Linked DNA regions of Occultella kanbiaonis. The protein of the gene in region 1 interacts with the protein of each later gene in a pairwise test. Links are inferred from orthologs where the notes say so. Each region holds a gene or a part of one and is shown on either strand. Other genes may lie near its edges. The genes, in order: aceE and GKS42_RS07530.

Region 1 (6,818 bases):
CGTGCGCCAGGCAGTGCGCGGCTTCCTCCTCCGTGACCGGCACCAACTGCAGCCAGGTGACGTGGACGTCGGCGTCGCTGTAGGACTCGAACGAGTTCCAGAGGAACGGCGGCACCGACATCAGGTGCGGGGTGCTCGCCTGGGGGTAGCAGTTGCCGATCGCGCTCCGGTACACGGTCCCCGGCCGCACTGCGTTCGGTTCGCCGATCTGGAACGCACACGCGGCCACCGCGTCGCCGAGGAGCGTCCATCGTGAGTCGACGCCCGCCACGAACTCGACACCGATCGGTCGCCCGTCCCGCGTCCGGTACCCGGACGGGAAGAAGCTCGCGGCCACGGTCGCCCAGGCCGTCACCCCCGTCTGTGGGCAGTCGGGTACCTCGACCATGCCGATCTTCTTGGCGCCGTCCCCGCTCGCGCGTGTCATGGGCGCGGGCACCGCGGTCACACCCAGTCCGGCAGCGACCCGTGACACGACGTCGTAGGAATCAATCATCTCGCCCCCGTGATCAGTTCCGGTGATGCAGTTCCACTACGTCCAGCAGTGGGCCCAGAGGGACTCGAACCCCCGACATCCGCGGTGTAAACGCGACGCTCTAACCAACTGAGCTATAGGCCCTGGCGGGTACCAAGACTAGCAAGCGCACCCGGCCCCGGCGGTCACGGCTGCGGCCAGGCGCCGCGGGCGATCAGCACATCCCGGAGCACGTCGATGCGGTCGGCGACGATGCCGTCCACGCCGAGGTCGAACAGGGCGTTCATCGTGTCCGCGTCGTCGATGGTCCACACGTGCACCTGGAGCCCGTACCGGTGCGCGGTCGCCACGAAGGACTCGGTCACCAGCGCCCGCCCGCGGAACGTCGTCGGCACCTGCAGGCACACCACGCCGTTGCGGGCGGCCAGGGACCGGGCGGCGCCCACGCCCCACCGCAGGGACGCCGTCTCCAGCGGCGAGCCGGAGGTGGCCGCCTCCGGGTGCGTGCGCCGGACCCGCTGCAACCGGCGGTGGTCGAACGCCGCGATCAGGACCCTGTCGAACGCACGCTGCGCCTCGATCACGGCGAGCGCCGGCCCGGCCACGTCGTCCGACTTCACGTCGATGTTGAACCGAGTGGCCGGGAACTCCTCGAGCAACTCGGCGAGCGTCGGGATGGACTCGCCACCGGCGAGGGTGGCCGCGCGCAGGTCGGCGGCCGTCAGCGCATGCACGTCGACGGCGGAACCCACCACCCGGGACAGGTCCGGGTCGTGGAAGACGAAAGGGACGCCGTCGGCGCTTGCGCGCACGTCGGTCTCGACGTACGTGAAGCCGAGGTCGACGGCGTTGCGCACCGCGCGCAGGGAGTTCTCGATCCCCTCGTTCAGCTCGTACCCCGCGCCGCCCCGGTGCGCCAACGCCAGCGGCCCGGGGTGCAGGTAGGCCCCACCCGCACCGGCGGCGACCTGTCGCTGCCGCCGGGTGCTCACACGACCAGGGCGTCGAGGGCGCGCAGGTAGCCGTCCAGCGGCCGTGCCTGCCCGCGCGGGTTCAGCACGGACCAGCGCACCACGCCGTCCGCGTCGAGCAGCAGGCTGCCGCGCAGGGCGAGTCCGGACTCGGAGTCGAACACGCCGTAGGAGCGGGCGATCTGCCCGTGCGGCCAGAAGTCGCTGAGCAGGTCGAAGCCGAGCTGCTCCTGCTCGCCCCAGGCCCGCAGGGCGAACTTCGAGTCGCAGCTGATGCCGAGCAGGCGCACCCCGGCGCGCTCGAACGCACCGAGGTTGTCCCGCAGTTCGCAGAACTCGCCCGTGCAGATCCCGGAGAACGCGAACGGGAAGAACACCAGTGCCACGGGCGTGCCGCGCAGCGCGGAGAGCGTCACCGGGGTGCCGTGGGTGTCCTCGGCGGTGAAGTCCGGCGCGGGCTCCCCCGGCGCCGGCAGCGCGCTCACTTGCCGCGACCGCGGGCGGTCAGGCGGATCCCGGACCAGTGCTGTGCCGCCGAGATGGCGCTGGTGGCGTGCAGGCCCGCGGTGCTGGCGGCCTCCTCGAAGTCGGCGGGCCGCACGTGCCCGTCGCGACCTGACTTCGGCGTGAACACCCAGATCAGGCCGCCGTCCTCGAGCATCTCCTGGGCGTCGACCATGACGTCGGTGAGGTCCTGGACGTCGCCGTCGTCCTCGCGCCACCACAGGATGGCCGCGTCGGTCACGTCGTCGTAGTACTCGTCGACCAGTTCCTGCCCGGCGGCCTTCTCGAGTTCCGCCCGGAGTTCCTCGTCGACGTCATCGTCATAACCGAACTCCTGGATGACCTGCCCCCTGTCCACCCCGAACCGCGAGGTGGGCTGGTCGCCGGACGGACTGGCCACGGAACCCGCGGTCGCTTCCACGTCTGTTACTCCTTGCTATCGACTGCTGATCTGTCCCGCCGCTGCGGGGTTGATGTCCTACCCCACCGCACAGTAGGTCTCGGCGCAAGGCCGGGCGGTGACCCGATCCTATGGCGGGATCACTGTCGGTCGCGTCACATCTGTTGGTTCAGACTCCACTTAGCCAAGTGCGGCCCATAGGATCGTCAGTACCGCACCACACGTGCCCGCCTGAGACTGGGCAGATGTAACTGTGGCGCCGACCCAGGCGCCGGAGAGAAGAGAGTCGTGACGTCACGCAACGAGGCCGGACCGCTGATCAACGGCCTACTCAGCCAGGTCCCCGACATCGACCCCGAGGAGACCGACGAGTGGTTGGAGTCCCTCGACGGACTCATCGACGAACGCGGTGGCCCGCGGGCGCGCTACGTGCTGCTGAACATGCTCAAGCGGGCGCGGGAGCGGGACGTGACCGTCCCGTCCTCGATCACCACCCCGTACGTGAACACGATCGGCGTGCACGACGAGCCCTACTTCCCCGGTGACGAGGCCGTCGAGCGCCGCTACCGCTCCTACCTGCGGTGGAACTCCGCGGTGATGGTGACGCGGGCACAGCGCCCGGGCATCGCCGTCGGCGGTCACATCTCCTCCTACGCCTCCGTGGCCACCCTGTACGAGGTCGGCCTGAACCACTTCTTCCGCGGCAAGGACCACCCCGGCGGCGGCGACCAGATCTACTTCCAGGGCCACGCGGCCCCCGGCATGTACGCCCGCGCGTTCCTCGAGGGGCGCCTGTCCGAGCACCAGCTCGACGGGTTCCGCCAGGAGCTCTCGCACAACGGTGGCGGCCTCTCCTCCTACCCGCACCCGCGCAACATGCCCGACTTCTGGGAGTTCCCGACCGTCTCGATGGGCCTCGGCCCGGCGTCGGCGATCTACCAGGCGTGGGTCAACCGGTTCATGCAGTACCGCGGCATCAAGGACACCTCGCAGCAGCACGTCTGGGCGTTCCTCGGCGACGGTGAGATGGACGAGCCGGAGTCCCGCGGCATGCTGCAGCTCGCCGCGCAGCAGAACCTGGACAACCTCACCTTCGTGATCAACTGCAACCTGCAGCGCCTCGACGGTCCGGTGCGCGGCAACGGCAAGATCATCCAGGAGCTCGAGGGCTTCTTCCGGGGCGCCGGCTGGAACGTCATCAAGACCATCTGGGGTCGCGAGTGGGACCCGCTGCTGGAGGCGGACAAGGACCGCGCCCTGGTGAACCTGATGAACAACACCCCCGACGGCGACTACCAGACGTATCGCGCCGAGAACGGCGCGTTCATCCGCGAGCACTTCTTCGGGCGCGACCCACGCACCAAGGCCCTGGTGTCCAAGATGACGGACGACGACATCTGGGCGCTCAAGCGCGGCGGTCACGACTACCGCAAGCTCTACGCGGCCTACAACGCGGCGGTGAACCACACCGGTCAGCCGACCGTCATCCTGGCGCACACCATCAAGGGTTACGGCCTGGGCTCCTCGTTCGCGGCGCGCAACGCCACGCACCAGATGAAGAAGCTCAAGGAGAACGACCTCAAGCTCCTGCGCGACTCGCTGCGGATCCCGATCACGGACGCCCAGATCGAGGAAGACCCCTACCTGCCGCCGTACTACCACCCGGGCGCGGACGCCCCGGAGATCGAGTACATGATCGACCGGCGCCGTCAGCTCGGCGGGTACCTGCCCGAGCGGCGCAGCAAGTACACCGCGGTGACGCTGCCCGCGGACAAGTCCTACGAGCGGCTCGCGAAGGGCTCCGGGCAGCAGGAGGTCGCCACCACGATGGCGCTCGTCCAGCTGTTCAAGGACCTGCTCCGTGACAAGGACTTCGGCAAGCGGATCGTGCCGATCATCCCCGACGAGGCCCGCACGTTCGGCCTCGACGCGATCTTCCCGTCGCTGAAGATCTTCAACACCAACGGTCAGCACTACCTGTCCGTGGACCGCGACCTGCTGCTCTCCTACAAGGAGTCCGAGGCCGGCGGCCTGCTGCACACCGGGATCAACGAGGCCGGTTCGGCGGCCGCGTTCCAGTCCGTGGGGACGTCCTACGCCACCCACGGCGAAGTGCTGGTGCCGTTCTACTTCTACTACTCGATGTTCGGCTTCCAGCGCACCGGTGACCAGTTCTGGGCCGCCGGTGACCAGCTCACCCGTGGCTTCCTGATCGCCGCCACGGCCGGCCGGACCACGCTGACCGGTGAGGGCCTGCAGCACGCCGACGGGCACTCCCCGATCCTCGCCTCGACGAACACCGCGGTGGTCTCCTACGACCCGGCCTACGGGTACGAGATCCGGCACATCGTCAAGGACGGTCTGCAGCGGATGTACGGCGAGGGTGATCACCGCGACCCGAACGTCATGTACTACCTCACGGTCTACAACGAGCCGATGATCCAGCCGGCCGAGCCGGAGGACGTGGACGTCGACGGCATCCTGCGCGGGATCCACAAGATCGCCACGGCCGACGGCGAGGGCCCCCGGGCCCAGCTGCTCGCCTCCGGGGTCTCGGTGCCGTGGGCGCTGGAGGCCAAGGAGATCCTCGCCAACGAGTGGGGTGTGCAGGCGGACGTCTGGTCGGTGACCAGCTGGACCGAACTGCGCCGCGACGGTCTCGCCGCGGACCGGCAGGCGTTCATCGACCCGACCGGGGAGCAGCGCGAGCCCTACGTGACCGCGAAGCTGAAGGACGCCGGAGGCCCGTACATCGCCTCGACGGACTACGACTTCCAGCTGCCGGACCAGATCCGGGCGTGGGTCCCGGGCGACTACTGGACGCTCGGTGCGGACGGCTTCGGCTTCTCCGACACCCGGCCCGCGGTGCGTCGTCACTTCCTGATCGACACCCACTCGATCGTCACCCGGGCGCTGCAGGCCCTGGCCAAGCGCGGCGAGATCGACGCCTCCGCGCCGGCCCAGGCCGTGGAGCGCTACCGCCTCCTCGACGTCAACGCCGGCACCACCGGCACCGCCGGGGGCGACTCCTGACCGCCTGAGGGCCTGGCGTTCGGACGCCGATCACTGCCGCACGACGGCGGGGGTCGGCGTTCGTCGTCATCGGCACGCTGGTCGGTGGTGCTTCGCCGGACGAGGGGCGTCCGGGCCCGATGCGGCAGGATGGCCGCATGGACCTCCTCGACTCCGAACGCCGGGTGGTCGACGCGGCCGTGGCCCTGGCCGGGCGGCTCGGCGCCGACCCGAACCACACCGTGGCGGCCGCCGTGATGGACACCCGGGGGCGGATCCACACCGGTGTGAACGTCTACCATTTCACCGGTGGCCCGTGCGCCGAACTGGTCGCGCTCGGGGTCGCGGCCGCGGCCGACGCCGGCCCGCTGCTGACCATAGCCGCCGCGGGCGACGGCGGTCGGGGCGTGATCGAGCCGTGCGGCCGCTGCCGGCAGGTGCTCGTCGAGCTCCACCCGGACATCCTGGTGGCCGTGCCCGGCGCGAACGGGCCGCAGCTACGCACGCTCAACACGTTGCTGCCCGAGACCTACAACCACCGGGACGCCCGCCCCGCCCGCTTGGTGCGCTTCAACAAGCGGCACTACGACGACGTGGTGACCGGCCGCAAGACCGTCACCGTCAGACACGACGACCCGATCGCCGTCGGGCCCGCGCTCCTCGTCTTCGAGGACGACCCACCGCGGACGCTGCCGGGCGAGGTGCACTCGGTGGCCTCCTACCGGCTCGACCTGCTCCGGCCGGAGCAGGCCGGGGTCGACTCCCCCGAGGCGCTTGTGCGCCTGCGGGACGGGCTCCGCGGGCACTACCCCGACCTGACGCCGACCGCCACGGTCGAGGTGGTCCGGTTCGGTGTGCGGGCCGGCTGAGTTCGAAGCCGCCGACGGCGGTCGCTCAGGAGGTCTTCGCACTCGCCTCGGCGGCGGCGACGAAGGGTTCGAGCTCGGCGACCACGCCCGCGGTGCCCGGCCGGTCGGCCCCGTACTCGGCGAGGGCGCTCAGATGCTGGCGGGCCTCCGCCGGCCGGCCGGCGTCCAGCGCGGCCCGGATCACCTGGCGGCCTGCCTCGGCGTCCTGATCGGCCGGGGACCAGTGGCCCACGCCGAGGCCGAGCGCGTCCGCGGGCATGTGCGCCTCCCGGAGCATGCTGATCCCGGACGCGAGCGCCTTCCCGCTGGGGTCACGTTCGCAGGCGGCCCCGAGGCGGCGCATCGCCCCCTCCTTGTCATCGAGCAGGGACAGCCGGGCGAGTTCGATGAGCGGATACCAGGCGCGCGGCCGGCCGGCCAGTTCCTCGGCGAGGGCCCAGTGCGCGGTGTCCGCCGAGGAGGCCTCGATCGGTCCGGTGTCCGCGCTGAGCGGGTCCGGCTGCTCCACGTCGCTGGCCCGGCGCCGGACGAGTTCGGCCAGTTCGTTGAACGCGACGACGTCGTTGGGGTCCGCGGCGAGCTGCTCA
Region 2 (6,523 bases), 1.6 Mb from region 1 along the record:
CCAGAACGCCTGCTCGTAGACGGGGCAGTCGACGAACGTGTCCTCCATGCAGGCGATCACGGTGCGCCGGGACATCTCCCAGATCTCGGTGAGCAGGCCGTCGCTCGAGGCGAACTCGCCGGCCTGGTCCGCTTGGCCGATGGGGTAGTGGGAGTTGCGTACGGCGACCTCGTGCAGCACCACCGGGCCCCGCAGGGCCGGGTCGCGCCGGACCACGAGCTGCAGGTAGCGCAGCCCACGGCGCACCGGGGACTCGTAGCGTTGCCGCCCGGCCCGGGTGCGGTAGCGCAGCGTGTTGTCCATCGCCGTGGTCTCCTGGCGGCGCTCGCCATCGATGTACTCGAAGCCGTAGACGTCCACGACCGTCCCGGCCGGGGCGTCCAGGTCCACGATCACGAACCCGGACGCCTCGATGCCGAGGTCGAGCACGATCGAGAGGTCGCCGCCGTCGGGCAGGACCACCGGCTCGCCACGGGTCAGCCCGGTGACGTTCGCGGTGAGCGGGTGCTGTTCGCGTGGGTGCACGACCTGCCCGTAGACGCTGGAGTTCGCCACGAGCGCCGCCGGGACGGTGGCCGCTGGCAGGGGAGCGGCGCCGGCGTCCCTTGACGCGGTGAGCGCGACGACGGCGGAGCGCACCTGCGGCGTCGGCGTCACCTCCGGACGGGTCGGGTGGGCCAGCGGCCGGTCGAAGGCGGGGTTCGGGTCGCCGATCGGGCCGAGCGCGACGAACGGGGTGGGCGCGTTCGCCTCCCACGGGTGGGTCAGGTCCGCACCGTCGAGGAGCAGCGGCAGCGGGTAGCCATGGTCGTACATGCTGACGTCGAGGGCGAGCCAGTGTGTGCCGGGGTCCAGCTCGAGGTCGAGGGTGCGCAGGTCGGCGGGCCCGGGCGCCAGCTCGTTGATGTCCCAGTGGCGCCCGTCGACGGCGATGCCGCGGACCCGGGGGAGCGTGGTGGTCAGCGGCAGGCCGAGGCTGACCCGGCGGGCGGGACCCTGCTCGGCGACCCTGAGCGCGGTGAGCAGGTAGCCGCCGTACGTGCTCGGGTTCGCGTGGCCGGGCGAGGTGGGGTCGAACGTCGCCCGGGCGTCCACCGTCCAGCTCGCCGGCCACGGGCGGACCCGCTCGACGGAGCGCACCGATACGGGGGCGACGACCTCCTCCTGCAGCGGCGGGACGGGCCGGGGCACCAGAGTGGTCCACGGCCCCTCGCCGGGTGCCGCGACCTCCGTGGCGGGCGCCCACCCGGCCTCGGGGCCCTTCGGGTAGGTGCCCTCGAAGGCGTCGCCGCCGTCGGTCCAGTCCGGCTGCCAGGCGCCGTCGACGTCCTCGGTGAACGCCAGCTGCGGGCTGATCCGGGGCGCTCGCGGATCGTGGCCCCCGTGCGTGGCGACCTCCCACTTCGAGTCCGTGCCGACGATCCCCCAGCCGAGATCGAGCTCGGCGAGCAGGCCGCCGCGCCCGGGCAGCGACTGGAACGTGGCGACCCCGTGGTGGGCGACCAGCACGGCGACCGTGTTCCACTTGTACTCGCGCAGGTGCCACCAGATGTCCCAGGTGTCCACCGGCCACCGGTCGCCGAACGCCCGCACCGGCCCGCGCCCGATCCGCTTGCCGTTGACGAACACGACGTACCGGGTGTCCGCGGTGATCCGCAGCAGCGCGGTACCACCCTTGTCGGCGGCGAACCGGCGCCGGAAGCAGCGCCACGCGTTCCGGGGCGCAGGCTCGCCGTCGTCCCAGATCCAGCGGGTGGCGCCCTGCCACGTCGCGCTCGTGTCGGACTCGGACGGTGCCGGTATCGAAGTCACGGCAGGATCCTCGCACAGCCCCCACGTCGCCCCGTGCGAGGATCCACGGCAGGTTCAGCCACGGTCGAACACGGCGCCGGCGCTACCTTCCGGGCGGCTCCGCGGCCAACTCGAACCGCATGCGGGGCAGCCGGCGGCCCGGGATGGAACCGCTCGCGGTGCTGCCGACCGTCGTCGCACCGGCGTGGGCGTAGAAGGCCTCGGCCCCCGGATCGGCGTCCAGACCAAGGGTCCGGAACCCCGCCTCCCGGGCGGTGTCCAGCGCGTGCCGCAGCAGAGTGCCGCCGAGCCCGGTGCCGATCCGGTCCGGTTCCACGAACAGGGCGTCGAGTTCTCCGGCGGGCGGGTCGCCGTGGATCCGGTAGAGACCGAGCGGCACGTCGTCGTCGTCGACGGCGACCATCAGTCCCCAGGCGGCGGTCTGTGCCTCGGTGTAGGTGAGCTCGGCGCGGCACATCTCGAGGAAGTCCTCGTCGTAGCCCCAGTGCGCCTTGGAGCGCAGCGCGAGCGCGGACAGGGCCGCCGCCTCGCCCGGGATCGCCCGCCGGATCCGCACGGTCACCTCGCGGCGCGCCTTCCGAACAGCCCTGCGACGGCGCGCCAGCCGATCAGGAAGACGGCCAGGACCCCCGCGGCCACGAGCGGGAAGCCCCCGGACCGGCCGCCGCCGGTCAGGGCGCGCAGGCCGAGGCCGACGGCCACCGTCACCGCCCAGACGATCACCCCGGTCGGCCACGGCCGCAGCGGTGAACGCCACGCCCGGGCGATCGCCCAGCCCAGGATCAGGGCGACGCCGAACGGCCACGCGGTGCCGAGCAGGCCGGCGAACACGCCGTCGTCGTGGTGGGTGCGGCGCCCGGCGAGGGTGAACACGAGCACGGCGACCACGTCGACGACGGCAGCGACGACGACCGTGCGAGGCGACGCCGTCGCCCGGCTTGGGCGCACGTCAGATCAGGCGACCGGTCGTGGCCAGCGCGGTGCGCACCAGCGCGCCGTGCCCGGAGACCATCTCCGCCTGCACCATCGGCGAGACGACCTCCTCGGGAGAGAACCAGCCGATGTCGAGCGCGTCCTGCTGGGGCTGGCAGTCGCCGTCGATCGGGACGATGTAGGCGAGCGAGACCGCGTGCTGGCGGGGGTCGTGGTAGGCGGTGATGCCCGGCGTGGGGAAGTACTCGGCGACCGTGAACGGCACCAGCGAGACCGGCAGCCGCGGCAGCGCCATCGGGCCGAGATCCTTGTCCAGGTGCCGGGCCAGGGCGTCCCGGACCAGCTCGTGGTACATCACCCGGCCCGATACCAGGGCCCGGGAGATGCCGCCCTCGCGCGGGGTGCGCAGCAGCAGCGCCACCTGCTGGATCACGCCGTCGGCGTCCACGCGGACCGGGATCGCGTCCACGTACAGGATCGGCATCCGCCGACGCACGGTGGCGAGGTCCTCGGGGGAGAACCAACCGCCGAAGTCTTCTGTCGAGATATCACTCACCCTTGAGTTCTACCCGCTGAGCGCCGTGAGTGCTAACCCGGCACGCACCCGCGCCGCGGCGAAACAGGCCGCGAGCGGATTGTCGGCGCTGCCGGATAGCGTGTGCCCATGCGACGCGACGAGAAGGTGGCCCGGATCGGCGAGATCCTCGACGGGCTCTACCCGGAGCCCCCGATCCCGCTGGATCACGTCAATCCGTACACGCTGCTGGTCGCCGTCGCCCTCTCGGCGCAGACCACGGACAAGAAGGTCAACGAGATCACGCCCGCCCTGTTCGCCGAGGCGTCCACGCCCGCACAGATGTACGCGCTGGGGGCGGAACGGATCCTCGAACTGATCCGGGAGGTCGGACTCGCGCCGACGAAGGCCCGCAACCTCTGGACGGCGGCCGGTCAGATTGTCGATGCCGGCGGCGAGCTGGTGCCCGAGTGGGACTTCCTCGAGGGCCTCGCCGGGGTCGGGCACAAGACCGCGAGCGTGGTGATGGCGCAGGCTTTCGGCGTGCCGGCGTTCCCGATCGACACTCACATCTTCCGGCTCGCCCGGCGGTGGGGGCTGTCCCGGGGCACCACGGTCGAGCGCGTCGAGACCGATCTCAAGAAGGCGTTCCCGCGTGAGACCTGGAACCGGCGCCATCTGCAGATCATCTATTTCGGCCGCGAGTACTGCCCCGCGCAGCGGCACGTGTTCGCGACCTGCCCGATCTGCTCCTTCGCGGCCACGAAGGCGCAGCAGGCGGCCGAGATCAAGGCCCGCGCCAAGCCCAAGCGGGCGGCCGTCGCACCGCCCGCCTAAGCACCGGCTCGGCAGCACCTCGCCTGCGAGCCTGGAGCGTGCCCCGCCGTCCGCGCGCTGGCGCTGCCCGCCGTCGACCGTGATGGTGATGCCGGTGATGCAGGTGTCGCCCTCATCGACGGTTATGTAACCTACATTGATGTTGTATGTTGCATATCAACCGAACGTGGACACGGAGGGGCGACGATGGACACGACTCTGACGAAGCTCGAGTTCGAGTCGATGCTGTTCGTGCGACACCTGACGTTGACCGCGGCACGGCGCACCGGGCGGGATCTGGATCGCAGCGCGTACACGATCCTGAGTTGCCTGGACGACGACCGCGCGATGAGCATGGGCGAACTCAGCGAGGTGCTGAGCCTGGACGCCTCGACGCTGAGCCGGCAGACCACGGCGATGCTGCGGAGCAAACTGTTGGAGCGCATCCCGGACCCGGACGGCGGGATGGCTCGCAAATACCGTTCCACCTCACTCGGGCAGGCGCGCCTGCGCGAGGCATGTGCCGCGAACATCAGCGTCCTGGATGAGGTCACGGCGTCCTGGAGCCCTGAGCAGCGCGACACGCTCGCGCAACTCCTCGGCCGGTTCAATCGAGGGATCGAAGACCTCGACCACCGGCCGTGGCCGCGCCCGGCAGCTCTCGAGATTCAGATCTGAAACGATAGAAGGAGCACATGAGCGACACCATCAAGGTCGATATCTGGTCCGATATCGCCTGCCCGTTCTGCTATATCGGCAAGCGCAAGTTCGAAGCCGGCGTCGCCGCATCCGGTGTTCCCGTCGAGGTCGTCTACCACTCGTACGAGCTCGCGCCGGACACTCCCGAGGACGTCACCGAGAGCCACGCGCAGCTGCTCGCGAAGAAGATGAGGGTCAGCGTCCCGCAGGCGCGGTTGATGGAGCAGCAGCTCACTGACACCGCCCGCAGTGCCGGGCTCGAGTTCGACTACGAACAGCTGAAGCCGGCGAGGACGCTCAAGGCACACCAGGTGCTGCACTACGCGAAGATGCATGGCAAGCAGGTGGAGATGAAGGAGCGCTTGATGCGCGCGTACTTCACCGACGGGCGCGATATCGGCAAGCTCGACGAGCTCGCCGAACTTGCCGCCGAGATCGGCCTCGACCGCGACGACCTGGTGCGCGTGCTCGAGACCGGGCGGTACCTCGAAGAGGTCCAAGCCGACATCAGGCAGGCGCAGGCCTATGGGATCCGCGGGGTTCCGTTCTTCGTCATCGACGGCAAGTACGGCGTCTCCGGCGCCCAGGAACCTGCCGCGTTCGCCCAAGCACTCACCCAGGCCCGCGACGAGAAGGCTGTGGCATCATGACCGACTCCAACCGCCTCGTCGCTCTCGGTGACCCGAGCGCGGGACGCTGCGAGGACGGGGTCTGCGTGATCGACCCCGCGGCCCCAGCGCCGAGCGCGCTGGCGAGCATTCCGTTCGCCACGACGGGCGGAGACGAAGTGACCCTCGCCGAGTACGCAGGCAGAGTGACCCTGGTCGTCAACGTCGCCTCCAGATGCGGGCTCACCCCACAGTACGAGGGACTGCAACGGCTGTACGCGCAGAACGCCGACCGGGGATTCACCGTGCTCGGGTTTCCCGCCAACGACTTCATGGGTCAGGAGCCGGGCACGGACGCGGAGATCGCCGAGTTCTGCTCGTTCAACTACAACGTCACCTTTCCGATCATGTCGAAGATCACCGTCGTCGGAACGGATCGCCACCCGCTCTACACCGAGCTGATCCGGCAGGCGCCGACCGCCGCAGGGAAGCCGGAGGTCGCTGAGGCGGTCGCCGGAGACGGACCCACTCCGATGGAGGATCCGGAAGTCCTCTGGAACTTCGAGAAGTTCCTCATCGGCCGCGAAGGCACCGTTGTCGGACGCTTCGCGCCCGGCGTCACCCCGGACGACCCGGGGCTGATCGCCGCGATCGATGCCGCGCTGACGTCCCCCGGGGCTCTGAAGCCGCTGCCCTGACTCGTCGGACCTGGATGGGAGCGGCGTCGAGTCCCGAATGCCCGGCGCCCCCTCGGGCTCGACACCGCTCCTGTCGTGCGCGAGATGGGACTCGAACCCACACGCCCGAAGGCACAGGAACCTAAATCCTGCGCGGCTGCCAATTACGCCACTCGCGCTCACCCCCTAGCCTATGTGCCGACCGACCTGACGGAGGAACCGACGTGCCCACCCCGACCCTCGTGCTGGACTTCGACGGCACCGTCTGCCTCGGCGACGATCCGGTGCGGTTGTACGCGCAGGAGGTGGCTCGGCGGCTTTCGGCTCCGTGGGGGGAGCGGGTCGTCGCCGGCGCGGAGGACTTCCTCGCCGGGCGCGCCCGGCCGGGTGACGCCCAAGACGGCTACCAGGCGGTACACGCGCTGGGGTTCGCCGCCGGCCTCGACCGGGCCTCGATGTCGCCC

Evidence for each region.
Region 2: the proteins of aceE (region 1) and GKS42_RS07530 interact in binary tests that used the Escherichia coli proteins (3 or more experiments, as listed by UniProt). The link is inferred for Occultella kanbiaonis from one-to-one orthologs.

What each region holds. Positions count from the first base shown.
Region 1 is NZ_CP046175.1:3,318,443-3,325,260, forward strand. Bases 2,314-5,583 are described here. They hold aceE (pyruvate dehydrogenase (acetyl-transferring), homodimeric type), read left to right. Parts: upstream 2,314-2,638; coding sequence 2,639-5,383; downstream 5,384-5,583. Other genes in these bases: GKS42_RS15365 (DUF3052 domain-containing protein), read right to left, coding at 2,314-2,371; GKS42_RS15375 (hypothetical protein), read left to right, coding at 5,521-5,583. In the rest of the region: GKS42_RS15345 (suppressor of fused domain protein), read right to left, coding at 1-427; GKS42_RS15355 (glycerophosphodiester phosphodiesterase family protein), read right to left, coding at 661-1,467; GKS42_RS15360 (peroxiredoxin), read right to left, coding at 1,464-1,931; more of GKS42_RS15365, read right to left, coding at 1,928-2,313; more of GKS42_RS15375, read left to right, coding at 5,584-6,231; GKS42_RS15380 (hypothetical protein), read right to left, coding at 6,257-6,818. UniProt on the Escherichia coli protein: Component of the pyruvate dehydrogenase (PDH) complex, that catalyzes the overall conversion of pyruvate to acetyl-CoA and CO(2).
Region 2 is NZ_CP046175.1:1,698,143-1,704,665, forward strand. The notes cover bases 2,278-5,252. They hold GKS42_RS07530 (endonuclease III domain-containing protein), read left to right. Parts: upstream 2,278-3,409; coding sequence 3,410-4,096; downstream 4,097-5,252. Other genes in these bases: GKS42_RS07515 (GNAT family N-acetyltransferase), read right to left, coding at 2,278-2,374; GKS42_RS07520 (DUF3054 domain-containing protein), read right to left, coding at 2,371-2,760; GKS42_RS07525 (NUDIX hydrolase family protein), read right to left, coding at 2,762-3,301; GKS42_RS07535 (MarR family winged helix-turn-helix transcriptional regulator), read left to right, coding at 4,283-4,753; GKS42_RS07540 (DsbA family oxidoreductase), read left to right, coding at 4,771-5,252. In the rest of the region: GKS42_RS07510 (family 78 glycoside hydrolase catalytic domain), read right to left, coding at 1-1,812; more of GKS42_RS07515, read right to left, coding at 1,895-2,277; more of GKS42_RS07540, read left to right, coding at 5,253-5,424; GKS42_RS07545 (glutathione peroxidase), read left to right, coding at 5,421-6,080; GKS42_RS07555 (HAD family hydrolase), read left to right, coding at 6,284-6,523. UniProt on the Escherichia coli protein: DNA repair enzyme that has both DNA N-glycosylase activity and AP-lyase activity. The DNA N-glycosylase activity releases various damaged pyrimidines from DNA by cleaving the N-glycosidic bond, leaving an AP (apurinic/apyrimidinic) site.